2 regions of the Thermodesulfovibrio obliviosus genome follow, and region 1 is predicted to be linked to the other one. Evidence: riboswitches for the same ligand, from Rfam matches in the RefSeq annotation. Region 1 holds a riboswitch; the other holds the start of a gene.

The links. A riboswitch is a leader RNA that binds a small molecule or an ion and turns the genes downstream of it on or off. The one in region 1 is predicted to bind cobalamin.
Region 2: it holds a riboswitch for cobalamin, as region 1 does, so the genes downstream of both, metE (5-methyltetrahydropteroyltriglutamate--homocysteine S-methyltransferase) here and V4D31_RS05895 (TonB-dependent receptor) in region 1, are expected to answer to the same signal.

The regions. Positions count from the first base shown of each region.
Region 1 covers NZ_CP144374.1:1,174,118-1,177,539, reverse strand. Annotated here, with positions in the region: gene V4D31_RS05915 (DUF815 domain-containing protein) at 1-204, opposite strand, end outside; gene V4D31_RS05910 (methylated-DNA--[protein]-cysteine S-methyltransferase) at 222-686, opposite strand; tRNA gene V4D31_RS05905 (tRNA-Lys) at 757-829, shown strand; gene V4D31_RS05900 (NAD-dependent deacylase) at 940-1,686, opposite strand; cobalamin riboswitch at 1,724-1,939, shown strand; gene V4D31_RS05895 (TonB-dependent receptor) at 1,970-3,422, shown strand, end outside.
Region 2 covers NZ_CP144374.1:1,319,029-1,322,450, forward strand. Annotated here, with positions in the region: gene metE (5-methyltetrahydropteroyltriglutamate--homocysteine S-methyltransferase) at 1-1,623, opposite strand, end outside; cobalamin riboswitch at 1,653-1,823, opposite strand; gene V4D31_RS06735 (autotransporter outer membrane beta-barrel domain-containing protein) at 1,981-3,422, shown strand, end outside.

The sequences.
Region 1 (3,422 bases):
GGTTTTACCTGTTCCTCTTTCACCCCATAAAAGGACATTATTTACTCTTTTGCCTTCAATAAAAGCTTTCGTGTTTGCAATAATCAACTGTTTCTGTTTTTCAATTCCGTAAAGTTCATTAATGTTTTGTTTTGGAATCCTTATAACAGGCTTTAGCTGTCTGTCTTTTCCATTCCATGCGAATGCCTGATATTTGTCAAACATAAATTTTATTATAACATTCAATAAGATTTTATTAGAAGCACAGACTTTTCATGTTTTATGAGCCACTGTTTTGCCTCTATTCCAAGGCTATATCCTCCTGTGGTTCCGTCAGATTTGATTACTCTATGACAGGGAATAACAATCGGTAAAGGATTTCGCTTTAAAGCCTGTCCAACAGCTCTTGGTGATGTATTAAGTTTGTTAGCAATCCAGTTGTATGTAACAGTATGAGCATATGGTATTTTAAGGGTTAAATCAAGAACTGCTCTATCAAACTCAGATACATTCTGGATGTTTACAGGATAATTAAACTCTGAGAGTTTTCCTACAAAATACGCATTCAGTTGTTCAACAAAATTCAAGGCAATTCCTGGGATGCATGTTTTTTCAAGATTTGTTAAAGATATTTTCGTTACTGCTAATGAATTATCAAATAAAATTTCAAGAAAACCAACAGGAGTTTTTACGCAGGCAAAATACATTAATTTATTATAATAGCATAAACTAATTAAAGTTGACCTTTTAGCTTATTTTTTTGTATTCTAAATTTGTGGGCCGTTAGCTCAGCTGGTAGAGCAGCTGACTCTTAATCAGCGGGTCGCAGGTTCGAATCCTGCACGGCTCATTGATTTTAAAGAGTTGTTGATTTTTATTCTCCATATTATTCAACACATGTTCATCACATATAGCCTCAAGCACTTTTTTCTTTAAGTCTGGATTAATTTTATCTTAAAATTATATTGCTATATCTTTTAAAACCTGACTAGCACTACCGTAAAATACTATCTCTGCCATCCAATCCCAGTCTGTTTCTGCCTTATTTATGAAAATGAGCTTTGCACCTCTTGTATGGGCAATTCTCGGGATTGAAGCAGCGGGTTCAACCTGAAGAGATGTTCCAATTACGAGCATGAGGTCACATTGATTGGCGATCTGCTGTGCCATAATGAGTTCTTTTTCAGGCATTGGTTCTCCGAAAAATACAACTGTTGGCTTTATTATGCCACCACAGTCGTAACATCTTAAATCAAGCTGTTCCTCAAGCATTTTCAATATTTCATCCATTTTATAAAGTTTTTCACAGTCAAGACAGATTGCACCTCTTTGATTACCGTGAAGTTCAATAACGCTTTTACTGCCAGCCATTTGATGAAGTCCATCAATGTTTTGTGTTATAACATGTTTAATAAATCCCTTTTTTTCAAGCTCTGCAAGGGCAATATGTGCATTATTTGGTTTTGCATTTGTGAGATGATGAATGAGTTCTTTTTTCATTCTCCAGAATTCTTCTCTTGCTTGCCTGTCATAAATAAATTCCTGATATGTGACAATTCTAAATCTCTGCCACAATCCACCAGGACTACGGAAATCAGGTATTCCAGATTCTGTAGAAATTCCTGCTCCAGTGAAAGCCACAGTATAGTTGGAGTTTTTAATAAGTTGTGAAGCTTTTTTAATTTTTTCCTGATAGGTTAAATTCATATTTTTAAAAAATATCAAAAAGATTGCGTTATGTCAAGAGATTTGACCAGTTTTAGATAAATCTTGTATACTTTTTTGGTTGGACTTAGGGAAGAGAGGTGAGAATCCTCCGCTGCCCCGCAGCCGTGTTGGGAACGAAAGCCCATTCATGCCACTGAACCCTTTAAACAATGTAGTGAAAAGGGTTTGGGAAGGCGGGCAAGTAGGCACTGAGCCCTGAGCCGGAAGACCTGTCCAGCTGGAGGCTATTTGAGCTTCCAATTCCTCGAGGGAGGGTTTTGCAATGATTTTTCTTCTTATCTTTTTTATTTCATTTCTTTTCTGTCAATCTGTTTTAGCAGAGGAATCCAGACTTGAAGAAATTGTTGTAACAGCAACAAAATTCGAAGAGCTAAAAAAGGATGTTGCTTATTCTGTTCAGGTTATCACTCAGGAAGATATTAAAAGTTCTACTGCAGACAATGCGAGTGACTTGATTGCAGAAGCGGCAATTGGACATGTTCAAAAATATCCAGGTTTATTAACGAGTAGTATTGGATTAAGAGGATTCAGGACTGATCTATTTGATGACCTCAAAAGCAGGGTTTTGGTTCTTATAAATGGAAATCGTGCTGGCACAGTAAATCTTGCAACCATACCTGTTGATGATATAGATAGAATTGAAATAGTTAAAGGACCTGCATCAGTGCTTTATGGTTCTTCAGCAATGGGAGGTGTAATTAACATAATAACCAAACATGGAAAAGAAGAAGGTATACATGGTTCAATTGGTGGTCAAGCAGGTTCATGGGATTTCTGGAAAACAAAAGCTGAATTGTATGGCAAAAAAAATAATTTTGATTTTTATATTTCAGCCAGCCGTGCTGAAGTGGATGATTATTCTGCAAAAAATTATGGAAAAATAGAAAATACAGGTTACAATGATGAATCTTTATCAGCGCGCTTAGGATACAGCTTTTTTGATAAACACCATATTTCCTTAGGATTTCAGCATTGGAGAGGATGGAAGATTGGCTCTCCTGGTCCAATATACGAACCAGATCCTGATGATTACAACAACATTGAAAGAAATAGATTTGATTTAGAGTATAAAACGTCAACATTTAAAGCTGGATATTATTTTACAAAGGACAGGAATGAATATCATGAAGGCTCTATAGCAGGTACATGGGAGATACCAAATGAAGTTACTTTAAAAAAGACAACCACTCAGGGTGCAACCATTCAGAAGATGTTTTCAATAGATGACCACAGAATTATAATCGGCGGACAGTGGGATAGAATAGAAGTTAAAAATTCAAGAAATACCGGTGCTCCCTACAATCCAAACTCAAAGTATGACAGTTGCGGAGTATTTACTGAAGGAAGATTAAGTCTGTTCAAGAAAAAACTTTTACTAAACGTAGGAATCCGTTATGACTACTTTGAAAACGAAATACTTCCAACAGAAGGTATTTTAAGCTTAAAACCAAGAAAAGAAAATCTTGATCATCTAACAGTAAGAGGGGGTATTTTATACAAAATTACAGATAGTTTATCAATAAAAGCCAATGCTGGCACTGCATTCAGAGCTCCTGCACCTGATGAGCTTGCAGTTGATTATATTTCATGGGGGATACATTATTTGGGTAATCCAGATTTAAAACCAGAAAAAAGTAAATCCTATGATGTAGGATTTGCCTATACAAAAGATTTTTTCAATGCTGAGCTTACTTTTTTTCATTCAGAATTTAAAG
Region 2 (3,422 bases), 140 kb from region 1:
AACAGGTCCAGTAAGAATGCCTTTCACTGGCTTTTCAGTGAGAGACTGGGCATAAAGTGTTTCTTTCAGAGTCAAGGGTTTTTCTCTCCATACATCGCCATAAATTATTGGTGGTCTTACACATCTTGAGCCATAGGATTGAACCCATCCATTTTTTGTTATGGCAAATCCCTGAAGCTTCTCTGCAAAGAACTCAACCATATCTGTTCTTTCAAACTCTCCATGAACTAAAACATCAAGTCCAATGTCGTGCTGAATCTCAATTGCCCTTTTGATTTCATTGTTGATAAAGGATTCATACTCCTCAAAAGAGATTCTTCCTGCTTTATAATCTGCCCTTACTTTTCTCAGCTCAGCGGTTTGAGGAAAGCTTCCTATTGTGGTCGTTGGAAAAAGAGGAAGTTTGAGAATTTCCATCTGTTTTTCATATCGTTCACTGAAAGAGGGTTTTCTGCAAAGAGCATTTTCATCAATCTGAGAGATTTTTTTCTGAACTTCAGGATTAGTAAATTTCATGGATAAATTCTGCTCTGGAGGCTCTTTACCTTCATTTATTGCTGTTTTAAGGATTGTAAGCTCCTCAAGCCTTTCATTTGCAAAGCTTAACAGGCGGAGGATTTCTTCAGGCAGACTTTCATTTTTCACAGTCACTGGAAGATGCATGAGAGGACAGGAGTTGGAAAGAATTATATGTTTCGTAAACTTTGTAAGAGTCTCAATGAGTTTCAATGCTTCTTTAAAGTCTGTCTTCCATGGATCTCTTCCAGAGACAACTCCTGCAATTAATGTTTTATCCTCTGGAAAGCCAAATTTTAATATGTTCTCAAGATTCTCCTTCCCCTCAACAAAATCAAATCCAATGCCATGAACTGGTAGTTCATAAACTATTTTTTCATACTGTGATAAAGATTCATAGTAAGTTTGGACATAGACTTTTATTTTACTGAGCCCGGTAGTGATTTTTCTGTAACAATTTATGATTGTCTGAACATCATTGTCTAATTCAAGAACCATTGCAGGCTCGTCAATCTGGACTTCCTCAACATCAGATTCTTCAAGCTCTTTAAGAAGTCTTCTGTAAACTGAAACTATACTGTCAGAGAAATAAGTATAATTTTTTACTTTGGCACAGTAAAGATAGGTAAAGGGACCAACTATCACAGGTTTTGTTTTAAGGTTAAGATTATTTTTCAGAAGTTCAAACTCTTTTAAGGCTTTGTTTTCCCTGAGTTCAAACTCAGTATCAGATTCAATTTCAGGAACAATGTAGTGATAGTTTGTGTTAAACCACTTTGTCATCTCTGAAGCAGGAGCATCTGCTGAACCTCTTGCTATTGCAAAGTATCTTTCCAGAGGGTCTTCAATTTTTTTGAATCTTTTGGGAATAACATTAAACATGAAGGAAAGATCAAGGATAAAATCATAAAGGGAAAACTCATTAGATGGAATAATGTCAATTCCATGCAGGGCAATGGTATTTGCATTATTGATGATTAATTTTTCAGCCTCTTCAATTAGCTCCCTTTGAGAGATTTTTCCACTCCAGTAGTGCTCTAAGGCTTTTTTAAGCTCTCTCTGAGGACCAATCCTGGGATAGCCAAAGACAGTAGTTTTAACGGTCATTTAATTCCTCCCACGAGGTATTCTGAAAGCCAAAGGCTTTCAGGCTGGATAGGTCTTCCGACTCTGGGCTAACTAACCTACTTGCCCGCCTTCCCAGAGCTATCTCCAGTGGCTTAAATGGGCTTTCGTTCCCAACACGGCTGCGGGGCAGCGGGGGATTCTCACCCCTCTTCCCTTACATCCAGCAATTTTGAAAATAAAAAAAAAAGAGAGATTTTGTCAAACCACATTTTGTAGAGCCTTAAGCTAATAAATTTTTGTCCTGGACAAGATCTCAGATTTTTATATGAGGCAATTCAGAGGTTGACTTTTTTTTTATTAAATTAGAATGAGAAAAATTTTACCGGGAGGTGTAATATGAGAGGTAAATTTATTACGGTGGGAAGTCTTTTGGGGTTTTTTCTTTTTTGTCTTTTATTTTTCTTAACAGGCTCTGCGGGGGCGACTCAGGTAAAAGGAGCTTCTGTTTCTTCAACAACGGACAATTACTCCCAGGATACCGATGTAGATGTTTCAGATAATTCAGGAGGTCGTGTTTATGGGATATTTGTAGAAAGGAGTTCAAATCCCCTTATTAAATTAACAATCAATGCAAATGTTAAGGGGACTGCAACCAATCCCGCAGGTGGGAGCGGGGCTTATGGGATATGCTCCTGGGATAGAGCTATAAACCAGCTAATCATTAATCAAAATGGAACCATTTCAGCAATTGCAACAGGTAATTATGCAGATGCATTTGGAGTTGTTGCAAACTCCATAGGTAGTTTTACCAATACTGGAAGCATTTCAGCAAATGCAACAGGTGGTAATGCAGAGGCATATGGAGTTCCTGCAGAGTCCATAGGTAATTTTAAAAATAATGGCAATATAGAAGTTTATGTGAATAGTAGCTCTCAGAACCCAAGTATTGACGCACTCGCACTTGTAGTATCAAATAGTAACAATGCAACAGTTATCAATGACGGAACCATGAAAGTAGTCCTTAGCCTACCTAAAAATGCTGACATGACAAATGTTAATGCTACAGTTTTCTACATTTACGGTTCTAATGTAACACTTTCAAACTATGGCTATACCTGGGTTGAAAGTAATGTGCCAGGGCCTAACTTAAGAACACTTTATATTGATAGCAATTCAAATGTTATTTTAAAAGACAAGTTTGCTATTACCTTTGGAGCACCTGGGGTTAATCCTGATACAAGACCAATTTATGTAGATTCTAATTCGAAACTTAACCTTAATAATGCCACTCTTATTGCAAGACTTGATAGTAGAAATTTAAGACTTAATGAACCCTATTACTTAATTGAAAACCACGGAACAGTTAATGGTCAATGGGGTGGGCTTGAGAGAGGATATCCTAATCCAGATATTCAGGTAGCCTGGTATGATCCACAAAGCCTTGGAGAAAATTCTGCTGTTGTCTTCCGTTATGCTCCAACTACAACCGCATTAGCACCTGTTACAGGAGGGATGGCAGGAGCTCCAATTATAACTTCAGCTATATCAGCAGCTCTGCTTACTTACTCTCCTACATCTATGACTATGGTTGTTGGCTATGACAGGCAACCAATTATGTTAGCTTCAGCAGGAGTTAGTGAGGCTGGATATATAGCTCCAGCTTATAGCAAGGGTATTTGGCTTATGCCTCTTTATACAAGGGTTAATGCTAATGACCTTGGGTTTGATGCAGATTCTTATGGATTTGCCCTTGGAGGAGGTGGAAGATTTGCACCAAATTTTGGGGTAGAACTCTATGCAGGTTATTTACGCAATAACCTTAATTTTAGCCTTAAAGG